Regions from separate parts of the Fusibacter fontis genome, predicted to be linked through region 4. Evidence: riboswitches for the same ligand, from Rfam matches in the RefSeq annotation. Region 4 holds a riboswitch; each other region holds the start of a gene.

Region 1 (5,010 bases), 1.6 Mb from region 4:
TCATTTTGAATACGCACTTGATTACAAAGAGAGCATTTACTCGGATTACGAACTCTTAACTCAAGTCATACGCGCACTCAGTGAAAATGCTGTGAAGTATTCTAAACCCAACACCACCATTACATTTTCAACTCGAATAGAACGCCAATACGTCGAGATTTCGGTTAAAGATCAAGGGGTCGGTATAAAAAAAGAAGATATTCCAAAACTGACCAACCGCTTCTATCGCCTCTCTGAGGATCGCAACCGAAAAACAGGTGGTGCTGGCCTTGGACTCTCGATAACAGATTCACTTGTTAAAGCACTTGGTGGCTTTATGCGTATTGAAAGCGACTTGGGAAAGGGCACTCATATTCTTCTTTATTTTCCACTTGTGGACAAACACACTTATTTCAGGCAACAACTTTAATCTAAACACTCATACACGCTAAAAAGGGAGCTTCTCATCTGTTGAGAAACTCCCTTTGTTTATTGATTACTTGTTTTTATAATGTTCCACGAGTTTTTCAAGAGCTGGCAACGAACGTTCAATCATAGCCATATCCACGCAATAAGACATTCTAAAGTATCCTGGATAACCAAATCCGCTTCCAGGTACAAGTAATAAGTTGAATTTTTTCGCTTCCATTACAAATGCGACATCGTCTTCTTCGAGTGCTTTTGGGAACAAATAGAATGCACCTTTTGGTTCCACCATTTCAAATCCTAAAGCTTTCAATTTTGAATACAGCACATTTCGTCTGATTTCATAAAGAGAGATGTCAATCGTTTCATCAAGTGAATCCGCGATTACTTTTTGCCAAATAGCTGGTGCATTGACAAAACCCAGTGTGCGATTCGCAAATGCCAAGCCGCCCATAAAAAGTTCCACATCTTCAAATGTACTATTAATTGCAATATAACCAATTCTTTCACCAGCAAGTCCCAATGATTTTGAGAACGAATTGATCATCACTGCATGGTGATAAAAATTAAGGATATTAGGTACTTTAGCATCACCATATATCAAGACTTTGTAAGGTTCATCAGAAATTAAATAAATCTCTCTTCCAAACTCTTTCTCTTTACGTGCTAAAATTTCGCCCATTCCCTTAAGTGTCTGCTCTGAGTAAATAACCCCTGTTGGATTATTTGGCGAATTGATGATGACAACACGCGTTTTATCCGTGATTTGTTCTTCAAAAGTAGTCAAATCAGGCTCAAATGTTTTTTCATCTGTTTTGATGATTTTAGGAATGCCATTATTGTTATTGATATAAAAGAGATACTCTGCAAAGTAAGGGGCAAAAATAACCACTTCATCTCCACGATCAAGAACGGTTCTTAAAAAGACATTGATACCACCCGCAGCGCCAACTGTCATGAGAATATGTTCATGTGTCAGTGGTTTTTGAGCATCTTTATTAATATACTCTGCTACCTTTTGACGGACATCTTTGTAACCTGCGTTGTCCATATAACGGTGGGATCCTTCAAAATCTCCATTAACAAGTTCTTTCAATTTATCAGTTACTGATTTTGGTGGTTCAAAATAAGGATTACCTAAACTATAATCATAGACATTATCTTCACCAAATTGCTCTTTTAGTTTGCCACCTTCAACAAACATCCGTCTAATCCATGAAGCGTTTTTTAAGCCTTCACTGATTTCTTTTGATATCATACTTGCGCCTCCTAAAATATTCTCCAGACCTATTATATCACAAATGCAAATTATTTTGTAAAGATTAAAATTTTTTTAGAAATCCAACTTCAAATTGACAATTTTCATAAGAATCAGTAAAATAAAGGTGTTATAGGTGCCATTTATTTGGAGAATAGGGAATTAGGTTAAAATCCTAAGCGAACCCATCACTGTAAAACGGAGTATTTGCATTTGCCACTGGGAAACTGGGAAGGCGCAAATTACGAAGATGTTAAGCCAGGAGACCTGCCTATGATCGAACGAATGGATGACGGCAAAACCCATTACCCCTAGGGGTAATGGGTTTTATTTTATTTAAAGGCTAATTTTAATTAGGAGGGCTTATGTTTCAACCATCATTAAAAACAATTCAACCCCTTGACGAGACGACGATGCAACAAGCGCGTTGTCGTATTGATCAACTGGTTAAACCGCAAGGTTCACTCGGTCAAATTGAAGAAGTCGCTATTAAACTTGCAGGAATTTATGGGACGATTGAACCCAAAATCGAGAAAAAAGCACTGATTGTGATGTGTGCAGATAATGGCGTTTGCGAAGAAAATATTGCCTCTGCCCCACAAATCGTGACCTTGGTTCAAGCCATCAATATCGCAAAAGGTATCACTGGGGTCGGTGCATTTGCAAAATTGACACAGACAACGGTCTATCCTGTGGATATCGGTATCAACACACCTGACTCGCATCCATTACTCATCAATCATAAAATCATGCCCGGTACACACAATATATCAAAGACACATGCCATGTCTCGAGATCAAGTGATTCAGGCCATTCAGGTTGGTATTAACATGGTAGGGCGTGCGGTTCAAGAAGGACACAATGTCATCGCAACTGGTGAAATGGGCATTGGAAATACAAGTACCTCCACTGCGATTTTATCCATTTTATCTGGAAAAGATCCCGATGAACTCACTGGCGTTGGTGCAAACTTTCCAGTAGAAAAATTATCTCACAAAGCAGCTGTCATCAAACGCTCTTTAACTTGCAAATCCTTTGATACCTCTGACCCTATCGATATTCTCTCTGCAGTTGGCGGTCTGGATATTGCTGGAATCACGGGAATCATGCTGGGTGGAGCACTCTACCGGGTACCCGTAATTATCGATGGGTATATTTCCACCGTTTCGGCACTATTGGCTGAAAAAATCTGTCCAAGCTGTAAATCGTTCTTATTTCCTTCACACGCATCGCTTGAAAAAAGCGCCGCTCTTGCTACAGAACTCTTGGGTATGAAGCCGTTTTTCAACCTCGAACTTCGATTAGGCGAAGGAAGTGGTGCAGTTTTGGCCTTTAACATTCTCGAAGCTGCCTGTGCCATGATCAACGACATGATTACGTTTGAAGAAGCTGGAATCGCAGTTGTATAATTTTATAAACACTTTTGATTGAAATGTACCTTTTTCCTTTTAGAATCATTCATTTCGCGTTATAATTAGAAAAGAAAGAAATACTAGGAGGGAAAATATGACATATATTTTAGGTCATCGAGGTGCCAAAGCCTACTATGCAGAAAATACACTCTTATCGTTTGAAAATGCCATTAACCAAGGCGCAGACGGTATTGAACTCGATATCCATTATTCAAAAGACGGTCAAATCATGGTATTTCATGACTTTACATTAGATAGAATGTGTGGCGTAAAAGGTGCCATTTACGAGAAGACTGCAAAAGAGCTTAAAGATTGCCGTGTTCATTACAAAAATCAATCCGAAGAAATTCCGACACTCGAAGAAGTCCTCATGCTCCTGACGGCACTTCAAGAAAAATTCAATAAAAAACTGCTGTTAAACGTAGAGTTTAAAGCAGGGAGTGATTTTTATCCAAACATTGAACAACGCACTTTAGACCTTTGCTATCGTTATCTACCATCGTCTCAACTGATCTTTTCATCATTTGACCATTACGCGCTAAAGCGCATAAAAGAAATAGATTCAGAGGCTCAAATCGGTTTATTAACCACATGCGCTATGGTGGATCCTTGGGAATATATTCAAAAATTAAAAGCGAACTTTTATCACCCCAATCATTTGACCCTAACTCAATCAAAACTAGATGAATACACTTCACACCAAATCAAATTAAATCCTTACACTGTCAATGATCCAAACTATGCAAAACTTTTTATTAAAAACCACTGTCATGCTATCATCACAGATACACCTGATGTCATGATCGCTATACGACGTGATATTGAACAGTCTTCATCAGACACGGGCATCCAATAGGTTGCCCTTTTTTTCTGGAGACGATTGATAATGTGAAGGTGCAGGTGTTTTTGACGCTGTTACAGTTGTCGTCACGCCACCACTCGCATACGTTCTTCCGCATTCAGGACAGATATCTGAAAATATTTTTACATTTTGAGAGACAACTTCTCTATTTTCAGCCTGAGCGCTGGCTCTTTCATTGGATACGTGCTCTTGTTCATGAGAAGAAACCGCAGAAAAAGAAGCCTCTGGCGATATATTGGCAGGTGTCTTAAAGGATACACCAGGGTCGTCAGAACCGTCTACGTATCGTCTTGAACTACAAGTTGCACACTCCATAAATCCCATTTGCTTCATGCGCTTTTCACCATATATATCGGTCAATGTCGCTAGTCGATCCTCAGGCGCAACAATTTTTACTTCTTGAGGATTTGAATTTCCTAAAGAAACACCACTAGAACCGATAGTGGTCTGACTTGGACCATCAGATTTAACAGGTGACGATTGCCCCGTATAAGTAGGTGGATTCAGTTGTGGTTGAATACGTTCCATAGAGAACCTCAATTCTAAACTGTCATGAGACAAATGATTTCATTAAAACTTTAGATGACACGAACAACACTTATTTAATCTATATACCCAAAATTTCAAATTTTAAGAGGTGAATATGCATATTGTTTTCGAAAATGAACATTTTATTGTTGTTGAAAAACAACCGAATGTTCCTACAGTGCCCGATCAAACGCGCTCACTGAGTCTGTACGACTCGCTCAAAGATTATTATGAGTTTAAACTTGGGAAACCACTCCACTATCTGGGAATTGTTCATCGCCTCGACCGTCATACTGGTGGACTCGTCGTATTTAGTCGACACGAAAAAGCCACAATTAAACTCAATCAACTCTTTGCTTCACATCAATTAACAAAAAAATACATCGCACGTGTTGAAGGAAAACTTGAGACTCGTCACGATACGTGGACTGATTATTTGACTGTTGATAAAAAACTCAACAAGAGTTTTATTTCCACAGAAAGTGATTTACAAGCAAAACGCGCTGAACTGAGTTATAGTGTCCAAAGAGAAAAGGACACGCCAC
Region 2 (5,010 bases), 320 kb from region 4:
TCTAAAAAAAGTCGGATGAATGATTGCTTTCATCAAAAATATTGGAAGAGCGACAGAAGTCAAGGTTCCAATCATTAATATGAATCCTCCGAGATAAAGATTTTTCACATATCTTCGAACGATTTTTTCGATTTTAGCAATCATCCATCCTATGAACCTAATTGGATGCGGCCAATTAGGAGGATCACCTAGCAATGCGTCTAACAATAATGCAATTGCAATATTGATAAAACTATAAATAAGCATGTTTTCAAAATTATCCACGGATTCACTCTCTTGATTCGTTTAATATTTTAAGTAGTAATTCACAATTCAAATGCTCTTCGACAGTTTGTGCCAATCGATTATATTCTTGGTCTTTAAACACCTCGTAGTCGAGTCCGTTATTACATTCTTCGATACCTTTTTTCTTTCTTAACGCATTTAATAATAAGGTTCGAAAATCATCATTTTCAAAAATACCATGAAAATATGTTCCAAGAACAAGTCCATCACTTGAAATCGCACCATCGAATTCAGAACAATCCGTTTTCATAAATGGCTGAACTTGATGATTCAAATACTCTGTTTCTCCCATATGAATTTCATAGCCTTTTAGTTCCATTTGTTTCATCTCTATGTCTAAAAACGGATTCATCGTCACTCCAGACGCCTGTCGTGTTGTTTTGGTGAGTGCCATCTTTGTGCTTACATCTAAGAGTCCTAATCCATTCATTTTTTGTTCCGAAGACTCTACATGATAAATATCCTCAATTGATTTGCCTAACATCTGATAGCCGCCACATATGCCAATAACAGGCACATTATGTCGATGCGCATTATAAATTGCTTGACTGAATCCAGATGTGATCAAAAATTTCAAATCGTTCATTGTATTTTTAGTTCCAGGGAGAATCACGGCATCACAATTTTTCAATTGATCAGGTGTCATCACATATTCTAAACTTACATCACTTTCCAAATCAAACGGTACAAAATCAGTAAAATTTGACATATAAGGCAATTTAACTACACCAATTTTGATTTGCTTATCCGATTGATAATTTAAGCGTTCTGAAACACTATCCTCATCATCAATTTTTAAATTTGAAATAAAGGGAAGCACACCTAAACACGGGCGATCAATTAATTTTTCAAGCATTTCAACACCGGGCATTAATAAATCGACATGTCCACGAAACTTATTAATAATAAAGCCTTTGACTCTCTTTCTTTCAGCTTCTGAGAACAACATAAATGTCCCATAAAGTGATGCAAATACCCCGCCTTTATCGACATCTCCAATCAATATAACGTCTGTATCAATGATTTCAGCCAATCCCATATTGACAATATCACGACTTCTCAAATTGATTTCAGCAGGGGAACCAGCGCCTTCAATCACAATGACTTCATACTGAGACGACAAGGTATTAAACGCCTTCTGGATATGTGGAATTAAGTATTCTTTTGACGAAAAATATTGGCTTGATTCCATATTTTGAAAGATTTCACCATTAAGGATTACCTGACTACCCATTTCATTTGTAGGTTTTAATAAAATCGGATTCATTTCAACTAATGGCTTAATTCGTGCGGCTTCAGCTTGAACAACTTGAGCTCTTCCCATCTCTTTACCATCATCGGTAATAAAAGAATTTAACGACATGTTCTGAGATTTGAATGGCGCAACCGAAAAGCCTCTATTATTTAAAATTCTACAAACAGCAGCTACTGTGATACTTTTACCAACAGAAGAGCCCGTTCCTTGAAACATAATTTTTTTTGACATAATCCCTCGCATATATGAAAGAATCTTACTCACTATCAAAATTCTAAATATCCATTCAAAAATTCCGATTTCAAACCAAAAATCCGACTCCAAATTTTAATTTCCGACTTCAAACTTTAAAATCTGACGTCCATCTTTAAATTATGACTTATAATTCTAAAGTTTAACCATTAACTTTTAGACCTTTGAACTCAGTCAAATTTTATCCATCTAAATAAAAAACACACGTCGGAAACGTGTGTTGAATACAATGAATCATTGTATAAATCACCCTGCCTCCCACCGAAGCCGATAAAACATTCAAAACAAAGGCAGGTTTCCTGGCTTGTAGATCAACTTACTCATCGCGCCTTCCCAAAATTGGTGGCAATGCGAATTTCATCCCTACTTACAGTAGCGGGGGCTGCAGAGGATTTTAACCTCTTTCCCTCTTAGCTTTTAACTAAGCACCTTTATTCCTATTCAGTTAACTTAACATGTTCATTATATTATTTGAGATAGCACGTGTCAAGGATTTAGGTGAATTTCAAATATGACAAAAGATTCATTACTGCGAACTCCTATTTGATTTCAATCCCTTGTAAAAAATCTAGAATTTTTTTTGCATGCCCAGGTGCTTTAACATTTCTAAACTCATTAATCAAGAGTAAATCTTCTTTATAAATAAACGTGGATCTCTCAATGCCTTTTACAATTTTTCCATATAATTTTTTATCTTTTAATACACTAAACCACTGAATTAACAACTTATCAGGATCACTGATCAGTGTAAATGGTAAGGTATTTTTATCCTTAAATTTTTCATGAGAAGTCAGCGAATCCTTACTAATACCATAAATATGATATCCCAACATTCTAAACTCGTCATATAACTGCGCAAACTCAATTGCTTCGAGTGAACAAGCTGATGTAAGATCTTTGGGATAAAAATAAAGGATAAACTTCTGAGATTTCAATAATTCCAAATCAACAATTTTACCATTCGTCGCTTTTAGCGAAAACTGTTCTTTGAAGTAGTTCATATAACCTCCTAAATAATCTAAATTTTCACACCTAAGAATAAAACCGATTTATCCCTCGCTCCTATTCAAATATCAATGTATTCTATAATCATCTTAAGTAAAATTAATAAAATTCCCTATAAAAAACCACTTAATACAAATACCGAACTATAAAGCTAGAATAATTGCCTACCTAAGCAATTGTGAATACGCATAGTAAATTTTTTTATTAAATAAACGTCACACTTATTAAATCGTTTGATTAGGTCTTTATTATCAATTATAATGTAAAAAAGATTATAAACAAATGATGATTGAATAATCCGCACTAAATTGATCCACCTGTCCGATATAATTGAGCCATCATTCCGTTTTAGATTGAGCCACCATTCCGTTGTGTGAGCCATTTGAAATAAAACCTTTATACTGTAATCATACATCCAAAAGATGTAAATACATGTAAAGGAGGTCATTTAATGACCGATTATAATGAAATTCTGAGACTTAAAAGTCTTGGGTTTAGTGAGCGAAATATTGCGCTCAGCTGTTCTTGTTCGCGCAACACAGTCGCAAAAATAGTTAAAAAAGCGACCGAATTAGGTGTCCAGTGGACAAAGAGTAACACAAGAACCAACCATGAGTGGCAAACATTACTTTTCCCTGCTCAGAAAGAGCCTCATGGCAAGCGCCAACCCAACTATGCGTACATCCGAGGCGAACTGCTTAAAAACGGTGTAAGCAAGAAGTTGCTTTGGGCTGAGTACATGGAAGAATGCAGACTTAGCGGTGAAACACCACTCATGTACTCTCAGTTTTGTCGTTACCTTCAAGAGGATGAACAAAAGCGTCGTGCAACTATGCATATTAGTCGAAAACCTGGAGAACAAGTCGAGGTAGATTGGGCTGGTGATCCAGCCAAAATAATTGATCCCGATACCGGCGAAGTCATAGATGCATATCTTTTTGTTAGTGTCATGACTTATAGTCAATACGCGTATGTTGAAGCCTTCATCAATGAAAAGCAACGTGCTTGGATAACGGCCCATGTTCATATGTACAACTACTTTGGTGGTGTTACTAAGATTCTAGTTCCAGATAATTGCAAAACAGCGGTAGTTCACACCAAAGATTGGTACACGCCAAAACTCAATGCCACGTATCATGAAATGGCTGAACATTATGGTACTGCAATCATTCCAGCAAGGGTTAGAAAACCGAAAGACAAAGCAAATGTCGAGGGTACCGTTGGTAACATTTCTACTTGGATTACAGCTGCTTTAAGAAATGAACAGTTCTTCACTTTAGTGGAACTCAATGCTGCGATTAAAGAAAAACTTGAGATTTTTAACTCAAAGGATTTCCAAAAGAAAGAAGGCAGCAGGTGGAGTCTCTTCCACTACGAAGAGTTGCCTTTCCTAAGCCCACTACCCACTACCTCTTACGAACTGGCAGACTGGAAACAAGCCACCGTTCAGTTTAATTATCACATATCTTTGGATGGAATGCTATATTCCGTTCCGTATGAGTATATCAAACGTAAAGTAGATGTGCGGGTAACAGATAGAGTCATCGAAATCTTTTACAATCATAACCGTATTGCCTCCCACAAGCGACTTTATGGACGCAAGGGTCAATACAGTACCATCTTGGAGCATATGCCTCTAGATCATCAAAAGTATCTTGAATGGAATGGCGATCGCTTTAGAAAATGGGCCGAACAAATTGGCACACATACACATAAAGTTATCAGCGCTATTCTTGCCTCCAGTCGCGTGGAGCAACAAACCTATAAAAGCTGCATGGGATTACTCAGGCTAGCCGAGAGACATTCTGAAGAAAGCCTTGAAGCAGCTTGTGAAAAAGCTTTGAGTTATACTTCGAGTCCAAGTTACAAGAGTATCAAAAATATTCTTGCCGCTAGGATACTTGATAAGCCAAAGCCTATACCTGAGCAGATCGTAAAGAACAAATTCGGTGTAACACGCGGATCTAACTACTATGGAGGTAAAAATAATGATAAATAATTCGACTATTGATAAACTTATAGAAATGCGATTAACCGCAATGGCAGATGCTTATCGTCAACAAATTACCGATCCTCAAATGAAAGATATTGATTTTGAAGATCGTATTGGAATGATGGTTGATATTGAGTACACAAGAAGGAAAAATAATCGACTGTATCGTTTGATAAAAAATGCAGAGTTTGAACAACCCGGCGCAAGTATCGTAGATATT
Region 3 (5,010 bases), 980 kb from region 4:
TTTATCGCGATAGGAGTTATTGGTATTCGCACGCACGTATTGAAACGACAAATACACACGGAACAGGATGTACGCTCTCAAGTGCTATTGCTTGTGGACTCGCACAAAATTTAGAGCTTACAGATGCCATCAAGGAAGCAAAGTCGTATGTCACCGGTGCACTTTTGTCAGGACTTAATATCGGAAAGGGAAACGGCCCACTCAATCATCAATGGTTTCAAATTCCAACATATAGTGGTATCATATGAGTATAATACTCCTATAAAGGTTGGCATAATTCATGAAAGTTTTTAGACAAACCGTTCAACATCTTAAAAATAATTTTACTCAATATTTTATCTTAGAAGCGATTGTCATGGCGCTTTCTTCAAGTTTCATTATGCCTCAAATACTGAGATTTTATAACTGGGCCATGATTCAGGCTGGAACACCTTATGTTCTTAACGTATCGCTTATTCAACCAGAGCTTTTTTCAGTCCGATTTTGGATGACTCTACTTGGAATTATGGTATTTGCCATTTTACTCTTGATCCAATATTTGGTTCTAATGGTCTTAATCGAATCCAACATTCAAAACCGTCCAGTTACAATAGGCGGTAGTTTTTGGATTACGCTTAAAAATTTAAAACGCCTCATTTTTCCAGGATTTATTCAAATTGTTACGATGGGTATTGTCTTTGTACCTTTCGTATTTAGTACCACTCAATTGACCTTGATGAATATTCCCATTACATTTATCGAATGGTTTCAAAAAATAGGTAAGCTCGATTCATATTGGATCATACTCCTGATTCTATGGCTCTATATCCACATCCATTCTCTTTACTTAATGTACTACATGCTCATTCATCAACTTTCAACGCGAGAAGCTTTCAAAAGAAGCTTTAAAATGATTCGAAGACATCAGTTAAAAACACTCATTCATTGGGTTCCAGTGCTATTGATCGTCTTACTTGTTTGGCTTTTTTTAGGCATATGGATGCAGACGATTGCAGAATGGATGAATGTACTCATTCGTTTTGTCGCACTCAAAAAATTAGTCATCTATTTGCTCAGTATTATCGCCTATAGTATACTACTCCTCAGTTTTCCTTTTATCATTACGTATTTGATGTTTTTATTTAGAGCCGTTATGGAAAAAGACCGCGAAGAAATTCCCGTATTCCAATTTCGTTCGAGAAAAGTCAAATGGCCAAAATGGGTTCATGCACTTCATAAAATTACAGGCCTTATTTTGACAATCACGATTATTGTGACTTTTGGAATCAATTATTTATGGATTGAATCCTTTAAAAAATCCGATGTAAAAATTGCCGCTCACAGAGGGAATTCAAGTGACGCACCAGAAAATACTTTATCGAGTGTTCAATCGGCTATTGCCAAGCAAATAGACTACGTTGAAATCGATATTATGCTCACAGAGGATGGAACACTCGTGTTGCACCACGATAAAACATTAAGTCGAACTGCAGGTGCCAATATCGCGATATCAGATTTTCCTTATAGTGTTATTTCATCCTATGATGTTGGATCACATTTTTCGAAAAAGTTTACCGGTGAAAATATTCCAAAACTCGAAGATGTTTTAAAAGCATGCAAAGGACAAATTAAAGTAATCATCGACATAAAAGCAGAAGATCGACTCAATATTCTCATACCCAAACTGATATTTCTCATTGATGCTCTCGATATGGAAAACGAAGTCTACGTTCAGTCGTTTAATACAAAAATACTTGTGATGATTCGCTCCATCAATCCCAACATCAAAATCGGACAAATTCTCTATTATTTTTCGGGGAATTTAGCTGCTCTCGATGTGGATTTTTACACCATTCGTGCAAACATGCTCACGACGGATTTTGTCAAGCGAGCACATTCGCTTGACCGAAAAGTATGGGTATGGACTGTGAATACAGTCGTTGGTCTCAACGAAGTGATGCGATATAACATAGACGGCATCATCACAGATTTCCCTGAGCGTGCTGAAAACGTCAGGAGTTTAGTGAAGTAGAGATTGCGACTCTGCATTTGGCTAAAATCAAAAAATTATCCTTGGCTTTCGAGTAAAACTCCGCCTTGGTTAATAAAAATTGATCAACTTTGAAAAAACTTTGAAAAAACTTTCAGAAAAGAGACTTTTCAAAATAAATTCATTATGATATGATACTTTTAATTGAATATCAGATTATCGGTCCTTTCGATCATACGAAAGGTTAATAGGGAATGAGGTGAAAAACCTCAGCAGCCCCCGCTACTGTAAAGAAGAACGAAATCTCACATGCCACTGATTATTGGGAAGGCGAGAGAGTAGGATGATATCTAAGCCAGGAGACCTGCCATAATTTTTGCAACAAACAAACTTCGGTGGGAGGTTTAATGTAAGATATATTTTTCAAGTATGTAAAATATGATAAGTATATAACTAAACACAACCATCAGGTTGTGTTTTTTTTATGCCATTATTTTTAAACAACAAAATAATTCATTAATGAGGTGAACGATGAATCCATCCGCAATTTTAATACTCGCACACGGAAGTAAAGTTGAAAAAACAAATGAAACCATGGAACAATACATGGATGCTTTAAAAAAATATTCCGGAGAAGTTTTACTTGAAAAAGCCTACCTTCAATTAATGGAACCTTCCATGGAGACAGCTATTGAAACGTTATATCAAAATGGCGTCCGCCAACTAACCATTTTTCCTTTCTTTTTATTTCAAGGGAACCATATTCTTGAAGATATTCCGTCAGTCATTGAAAGTGAAAAACTTAAATATCCAGATTTGAGCATCCAATTTCTATCAAATATAGGGTTTGATGAAACAATTGTGAAACTCATTGCTACAAGAGTTGGTTTGATATGAGTTATATCAAAGATCCGATGAAAATAGAGTCCACTAGCTTTGAAATCATTGAAAACATTATGAAAGATCATGCATGGACATATCCTAATTCACATCATCATATATACAAAAGAGTCATCCATACTTCTGCTGATTTTGATTACCTAGAGAATTTAAAAGTAGATTCATCATTTGTCGAGCAGCTCATAGCACTCACGGGTGAAACTGTGACACTTTACACCGATACACAAATGGCTTTATCAGGTATCAATAAAAAAGCCCTAAACAAATCAAATTGGCAGGTCAAATGCTTTGTTTCATCGGAGGAAGCCCAAGTGATTGCCTCTAGCAAAGGCATTACAAGATCAATGGCTGCGATTGAAATGGCTTTAACTGAACCAGGAAAGAAAGTATTTGTCATTGGAAATGCGCCTACTGCTATTTTTCAACTACTCGAACACTCAAATTTATCAAAATTTGATGTCATCGGAGTCATAGGTGTTCCGGTTGGTTTTGTTGGTGCTGCTGAATCAAAACAGGCACTGTACGAAAGTACGCTACCTTCGATTGTAGCACTTGGTAGAAAAGGTGGTAGCAATGTTGCAGCAGCCATTGTTAACGCTATATTATACGATGCAGTTGGTAGATAAACTTATGTTATAATCCATTAATTTCATCGAAGATATCGAGGTGCATCTGAAGTGGCAAAACAAAACACAATACAAGAAGTCAATCAAAAGCATAATCAATCTCTAAATTTATATGAATTATCTGACCAAGCGGTTAAATTGCGAAAGGGTTTCACAACTGGAAGCTGCGCGACTGCGGCATCGAAAGCGGCTCTCATCATGTTAAGCCAAACAAAGGTGTCTACAATTGATGCGATTGATATCGAGCTCCCAGACGCATCCAAACTTACTGTACCGGTTGCAAAGATTACGCGCAATGATGATGGTTCAGTCACATGTACGATTGTTAAAGATGCCGGTGATGATCACGATGTCACCAATCAACTTGAAATAGAGGCCATAGTGGAATGGACACACACAATGGGCGATATTGATATTCGTGGCGGTAAAGGTGTCGGAATTGTTACAAAATCAGGGCTACAAATACCTATTGGTCATGCGGCAATCAATCCAATTCCGCTGAAGATGATTCGACATAACTTACGCCCATTGCTCGATGGTAAGCAAAGAGTTCGCGTGACTATCTGTGTGCCAAAAGGGGAAGAAATAGCGTTAAAAACATTTAATCCTCGTTTAGGAATAGAAGGAGGCATCTCAATTATTGGCACAACAGGAATTGTTCGTCCAATGAGTGAAGATGCGTTTAAAAGCACTATTTACACAGAATTGTCACAAAAAAAATCACTAGGTGTTCTCGATGTTGTTCTGGTTCCTGGCCAACATGGAGAAAAATATGCTATTGAACATCAACATATTTCGATTCATCAGATTGTACACGTTGGAAATTTTGTAGGATTTGGATTATCCGCAGCACAGGAATTAGGGTTTCATTCCATCTATTTAGTCGGTCATATTGGAAAATATGTCAAACTTGCTGGCGGTATCTTTAACACACATAGCAAAGTTGCCGATGCAAAATCACATATCATTATTACTTATTTTGCAATGACTGGCGCACCTACTTGGAAGATGAAAGAGATTTTTCTAGCAAATACAACAGATGAAATATCGGACAGAGTGCACCAGTGGGGCGATGAGGGAATATTTCAAGACATAGCAAACGCTGCAAAAACCTATTGCACTGACTACATTTTAGGGAAATGTGCTGTTGATATATTGATGTACGATATGAAAGGCCGTTGTTTGTGCAATACCAAACTTAAACCACAGGAGGAATCATGATTGTTGTGATCGGTATTGGTCCAGGAAATGCCAGCTTGCTCACGAGCGAAGTCATCGATTTTATTACTTCATGTAAATGTCTCATTGGAACAGAACGACAACTTCAAACGGTACAGCAGATCCCAACTCAAGCAGATCGTCAGATTTATAATGGTAAACTCGAAGTCCTTTTTGAGTACATCCGACAATCGCTTGATGTATATGGCGAAGTGGGCATTTTAGCTTCTGGAGACCCCAGTTTTTACGGGATCACTGAGTGGGTTAAACGCTCATTTTCTCAAACGCCACTAAAAA
Region 4 (5,010 bases):
CCAAATGACGACATTACACATCCAATACCGGACTTGACGGGATACATCACAGAAGGGCAAATAGTACTCGCTCGTGACTTAGCAAATCGTGACCTCAATCCACCTGTAAATGTCATGCCTTCATTGTCTCGACTCATGAAAGATGGCATCGGTGCTGGTTACACGCGCGATGAACATCCCGATCTTGCGAATCAACTTTTCTCCTCATTTTCAAAGGTGTTAGAAGTGAGATCGCTCGCTCAAATCATCGGTGAATCTGATTTGTCGGAACTCGATCAAAAATATATGGCATTTGGACGTAAGTTTGAAGAAATGTTCATCAATCAAAGTTTTGAAAAGAGACGGACCATCACTGAAAGTTTGGATTTAGGGTGGGAAATTCTCTCGATTTTACCTCCAGAGGCATTGGATCGACTAGATGATGAGACCATTCAAAAGTACTATAAAAAAGCATGATAAAAAAGCATGATAAAAAGAGGAAACGTAATGGAGAAGATGACACCAACCAAAGCCAACTTAATCAAGTCAAAGTCGATGCTCGCATTTTCAAAGCAAGGATATCAATTGCTTGATAAGAAAAGAAGTGTGTTGATACGTGAGATGATGCAGATGATTGATGAAGTGAAAGCACTTCAACAAGACATTGACGCGGTGTTTAAAGAGGTGTACGAAGCGTTACATCATGCCAACTTAACCACAGGATCTGAGGTCGTGTCTGACATTGCAAAGACCATCCCTCCGAATAGTTCACTTGAAATTTTAAATAGAAGCGTCATGAATGTTGAAATTCCAACAATTAAGCGAGAAAAAGTCGAGCTTCAGCCTTATTATGGCTTTTATCGCACCAACTCGTCTATTGATCTCGTCGTCGTAAAAATGAATGAGGTTAAAAACTTGATATTTAGACTTGCAGAAGTTGAAAACTCCGTATATCGCCTCGCTGTGGAAATCAAGCGCACCAGCAAACGTGCCAATGCGCTCGATAAAATTCAGATTCCTAAGTTTACTGAGATCACCAAATGGATAGAAGAATCTCTTGAAGAAAAAGAGCGAGAAGATTTCTTTCGCCTCAAGAGATTGAAGGGCAAATAAGTTGAAAGGCAAGTAAATTTAAAGGCAACAAATCCTTTGATTCGAACTTGCGAGTACAACGTCGTATTGTTTATAATGTGTCACTTTTAAAGTTTCATCAAAAGCGCCATATTTTAGGTAGATTCCGAGATTCATAAGTTTTGCAATCGGTATCTTTTGGGAAAATAATTCATATGTGAGGCCTGTATAAATCATGACTTTCAAATGACGGTTTACAGCTTCTCGAACAAGATGAATAAGTTCAAATGGCTGTTCTGACCACTCTAAACCGCCTAATATAATGCCCTCGTTAAATGGATTTGCTTGAATTTGATCTAGAAGCTCAGATACTTCTATTTCAAGATCGGGCATTTTTTTTATGTCTGAGTTAAAACAATTCTTGCAACCGATATGGCAATGAATCGCGCAGATAAGACAGCCGATAAACGGCGCATCCTCAGTTCTTTCGTGTTCGATGAGTTTATACCTTATCTTCATAATTGATGCCTCTCGTTAAATTCTTGTCGCTTACCGTCATTGAAGAATTTGACATTTCTCAGGTAACCGGTAATGCGCTGATATTTATCAATTTCCTCACCGCAGATGGGGCATGAGTCGGTTGCTTCGTTGATATAGCCGTGGTGCTTGCAGTAATAGTTAACAGGAGATAAACTCACATAAGGCACTTTATATTGAGTGCAGACCGTTTGAACTATTTTTTTAGCTTGTTGTCCGGTGATGGGTTTCCCTAAAAATACATGGATCACTGTCCCACCTGTAAAGAGAATTTGAATATCATTTTGATGATCAAAAACCTGTTGGATAGACTCGATTTTACCAACGGGGATATGGCAACTATTGGTATAATAGGGCGTTTCATACGTTCCTTGAGTTTTGATATCTGGAAAAATCTGCACATCCTTTTTTGCCAAACGATACGCCGTCGATTCTGCCGGAGTGGCTTCAAGATTATAAAGATTTCCCGTTTCCTCTTGAAAGTCTTTGAGTTTTTCACGCATCCATTCTAATACTTCGATGCTGAGTGCTTTACCTCTTTCGGATAAAATATCTTCCCCTAAGAAATTCTCACACATTTCATTGAGTCCCACGAGTCCAATGGTGCTAAAATGATTGTCAAATCCTCCAACATAAGTAGTAAACGCAGGAATTAGACCGGCATTCAAGACATTTTTTTCTAAAAATGAACGCTTGATTTCAAGACTGTCTTTTGCGAGAATCATATTCTTTTCAATGAGTTTAAATAAAGCTTGCTTGCTATTCGCTTGATAGCCATATCTCGGTAAATTAAGTGTTACGACACCTATGGAACCCGTGCTTTCGCCAGCGCCAAAGAGACCGCCATTTTTGCGTTCAAGTTCCCTTAAGTCAAGGCGCAAACGGCAACACATGCTTCGTGCATCTTCGGGTTTCATCTCGCTATTGAGAAAATTTGCAAAATAGGGATAACCAAATTTTCCTGCCATTTCCCAAAGGAGATCGTTAAGTGCATTGTCAAAATCAAATCGACTATGAATGTTATAAGTTGGAATGGGATACGCAAACGGACGTGAATTGGCATCTCCTTTAATCATCAGTTCATAAAAGGCGCGATTGAATAAATCCATCTCTTTTTGACAGTCCCGGTACGTATAAGACAAACGTTCTTTACCCATATATACGCGTTGATCAATTAAATCAAGAGGAGGCGTTAAATCCAATGTAATATTGCTAAATGCGGGTTCTGCACCTCCGCGCGAGTTGGAATTAATAGAAAAAATGAAATTCTGTAAATTTTGTTTCACTTCATCATAAGTGAGATCATCTTCTTTTATAAAAGGTGCAAGATACGTATCCACAGAACTAAAGGCAACAGCGCCCATAATCTCATTTTGATAAATCGTGATGAGGTTCGATAGCTGATTTAGAATTGAAGCAAAATGCTTTGCAGGAGATGACACGGGAATATTGGGGATGCCTTTGACGCCTTCTTGAATGATGCGTCTAAGTGAGTAACCACAGCAATAAAGCGTGATGCCGCCAAGATCGTGTATATGATAATCGCCCTCAATGTATCCTTTTGAAATTTCCGCCGGATACACATGGCGAAGCCAGTAATCCTTTGATACTTCGCTTGAGAGATGTTTATTGAGTGCCCCATAACAATAAGGTGAGTTTGAATTCTCCTTGACGCGCCAATCTTGCTGATTTAAGTATTCTTCCACAATTCTTTGACTTTCTAGCATATTAAGCCTCCTTGACCAGTTCGTTGATAGATTCAATCATAGATTTAATTCAACACACAAAAAAAGCACTTCCATCCAGTGGAAATGCTTCTGTAATCAAGAGAGTGTCAAGCGAATCATCATTCTGAAAAATCTTTCGAATCATCATTCTGAAAAATCTTTCGAATCATCATTCTGAAAAATCTTTTGATATACTTCAAGACCCCATCCCCGGGTGAGTATGTTTTGTTGGCAGGTCTCCTGACTCGTCTTCATCCGCATGTATCCCTTCCCGGCAGTGCCAGTGGTTTGATACAATTGTTCGACTTACAGTAGTGGGTGCTGTTCAGGCTTATCCTGATTCCCTTTTAACATGTGCGACCAACAAAGGTAGTGCTCTTAAATTGTGTTATCAAACAAATGATAGCACTATATATTGTGGTTTGCAAGAGGCGATTTTTTGATAATGAGCCAAATTCCCACTAACAATAGTCCTAAACTCATCCATTGAGACGTTGAAAAAAGCCACTGAAAGCCTCTTTCTGTATCCCCGCGAAGATACTCTAAATTAAATCGCATCACGCTATAGAGAATGAGGTAAACACCTGCTAAAAACCGAGATGAACGTTCTTTTTTTGCATACACAAATAAAATGAAAAAAATAAACAAGTTGAGAATACTTTCAACTAGTTGAACTGGAAACAATGGAATCCCCGATGGAGCGATGGGCGAATGTGTAAAAATCACATGAAAGGGTCCGTGATATGGAATCCCATAACAACAACCTGCTGCGAAACATCCAAGTCTGCCAATTGCGTGAATGAGCGGAATCGAAGGAAGAATCACAGACATCAGTCGACTAAAAGACACCTTAAACTGTTTCGAATAAATATACGCCATGGCGATGCCACCGATAAGCCCACCGTAGAACACAAAGCCACCAGATAAAATGCCCATTAGGACATCTGGATGCGAGAATAAGAAAGCTCTCTTCACCCAAAGCAAACGGGCATTTACAATTAAATATAAAAGTTTTCCACCAACTGCCAATCCAATCACTCCATAGATGTATGTAAAAAATATATCTTCTTTTAGGATCCCTCTATTTTTACTGAGGTAAAGTGATGCCAGAATACCTAAAATGACACCAATGGTAATCAATAGCCCATAGGTGGCAATATCTTTTCCCAAGACATGTAGCACTGGATACATATGAACCTACTTAGTAGCTTCCTAAGCCTAAACTAGCAATTGCACCTACACAAGCTACGCATGCGATAAATGTTAAAGCAGTTAATACAAGTGCGATGATGTTTAGAACAACACCTGCAGTTGCCATGCCAGATGGGCGTGTTTTCTTAGAATTGATTCCCAAGATCAATCCTACGATAGAAAGAATAAGACCTAATAAAGCACCATAGCCAAAAAAGATTGTAACCAAAGAAACAATACCGAGAACTAACGAAGCAATCGCTTTACCGTCAGCAGGTTGTTGTTGATTTGGTTGAGGTTGATAATTGTTTTGTTCCATATAAATAACCCTCCTAAAATATTATGCGTCTGTATAGACACTTTCATTGTAGCATTTATTGTGGAGAGTTTCTACTAAAATAGTTATATTGTTCTACCAAAATGGAAAAAGATGTAAAATGTTGTCTTTTAAAGCGTCTTAAGTATTTGTTGTTCTGTAGCCAGTGAAATAGTGTGTGAATTGTTT

Evidence for each region. A riboswitch is a leader RNA that binds a small molecule or an ion and turns the genes downstream of it on or off. The one in region 4 is predicted to bind cobalamin.
Region 1: linked by a shared signal. The riboswitch ahead of cobT (nicotinate-nucleotide--dimethylbenzimidazole phosphoribosyltransferase) and the one ahead of ACZ41W_RS07660 (ribonucleoside triphosphate reductase) in region 4 are both predicted to bind cobalamin.
Region 2: linked by a shared signal. The riboswitch ahead of ACZ41W_RS06225 (cobyric acid synthase) and the one ahead of ACZ41W_RS07660 (ribonucleoside triphosphate reductase) in region 4 are both predicted to bind cobalamin.
Region 3: linked by a shared signal. The riboswitch ahead of ACZ41W_RS03245 (sirohydrochlorin chelatase) and the one ahead of ACZ41W_RS07660 (ribonucleoside triphosphate reductase) in region 4 are both predicted to bind cobalamin.

The regions. Positions count from the first base shown of each region.
Region 1 covers NZ_AP042445.1:3,303,009-3,308,018, reverse strand. The annotation lists gene ACZ41W_RS15010 (sensor histidine kinase) at 1-409, shown strand, start outside; gene ACZ41W_RS15005 (pyridoxal phosphate-dependent aminotransferase) at 476-1,663, opposite strand; cobalamin riboswitch at 1,781-1,952, shown strand; gene cobT (nicotinate-nucleotide--dimethylbenzimidazole phosphoribosyltransferase) at 2,029-3,072, shown strand; gene ACZ41W_RS14995 (glycerophosphodiester phosphodiesterase) at 3,170-3,931, shown strand; gene ACZ41W_RS14990 (hypothetical protein) at 3,911-4,465, opposite strand; gene ACZ41W_RS14985 (RluA family pseudouridine synthase) at 4,581-5,010, shown strand, end outside.
Region 2 covers NZ_AP042445.1:1,382,373-1,387,382, forward strand. The annotation lists gene cbiB (adenosylcobinamide-phosphate synthase CbiB) at 1-264, opposite strand, end outside; gene ACZ41W_RS06225 (cobyric acid synthase) at 269-1,771, opposite strand; cobalamin riboswitch at 2,065-2,240, opposite strand; gene ACZ41W_RS06230 (peroxiredoxin) at 2,332-2,793, opposite strand; gene istA (IS21 family transposase) at 3,249-4,796, shown strand; gene istB (IS21-like element helper ATPase IstB) at 4,786-5,010, shown strand, end outside.
Region 3 covers NZ_AP042445.1:718,839-723,848, reverse strand. The annotation lists gene thiD (bifunctional hydroxymethylpyrimidine kinase/phosphomethylpyrimidine kinase) at 1-248, shown strand, start outside; gene ACZ41W_RS03250 (glycerophosphodiester phosphodiesterase family protein) at 281-2,011, shown strand; cobalamin riboswitch at 2,172-2,355, shown strand; gene ACZ41W_RS03245 (sirohydrochlorin chelatase) at 2,501-2,866, shown strand; gene ACZ41W_RS03240 (precorrin-8X methylmutase) at 2,863-3,495, shown strand; gene cbiD (cobalt-precorrin-5B (C(1))-methyltransferase CbiD) at 3,547-4,716, shown strand; gene cbiE (precorrin-6y C5,15-methyltransferase (decarboxylating) subunit CbiE) at 4,713-5,010, shown strand, end outside.
Region 4 covers NZ_AP042445.1:1,698,250-1,703,259, reverse strand. The annotation lists gene ACZ41W_RS07675 (V-type ATP synthase subunit B) at 1-456, shown strand, start outside; gene ACZ41W_RS07670 (V-type ATP synthase subunit D) at 487-1,092, shown strand; gene ACZ41W_RS07665 (4Fe-4S cluster-binding domain-containing protein) at 1,111-1,569, opposite strand; gene ACZ41W_RS07660 (ribonucleoside triphosphate reductase) at 1,566-3,314, opposite strand; cobalamin riboswitch at 3,528-3,694, opposite strand; gene ACZ41W_RS07655 (prolipoprotein diacylglyceryl transferase) at 3,723-4,505, opposite strand; gene ACZ41W_RS07650 (DUF4190 domain-containing protein) at 4,516-4,824, opposite strand.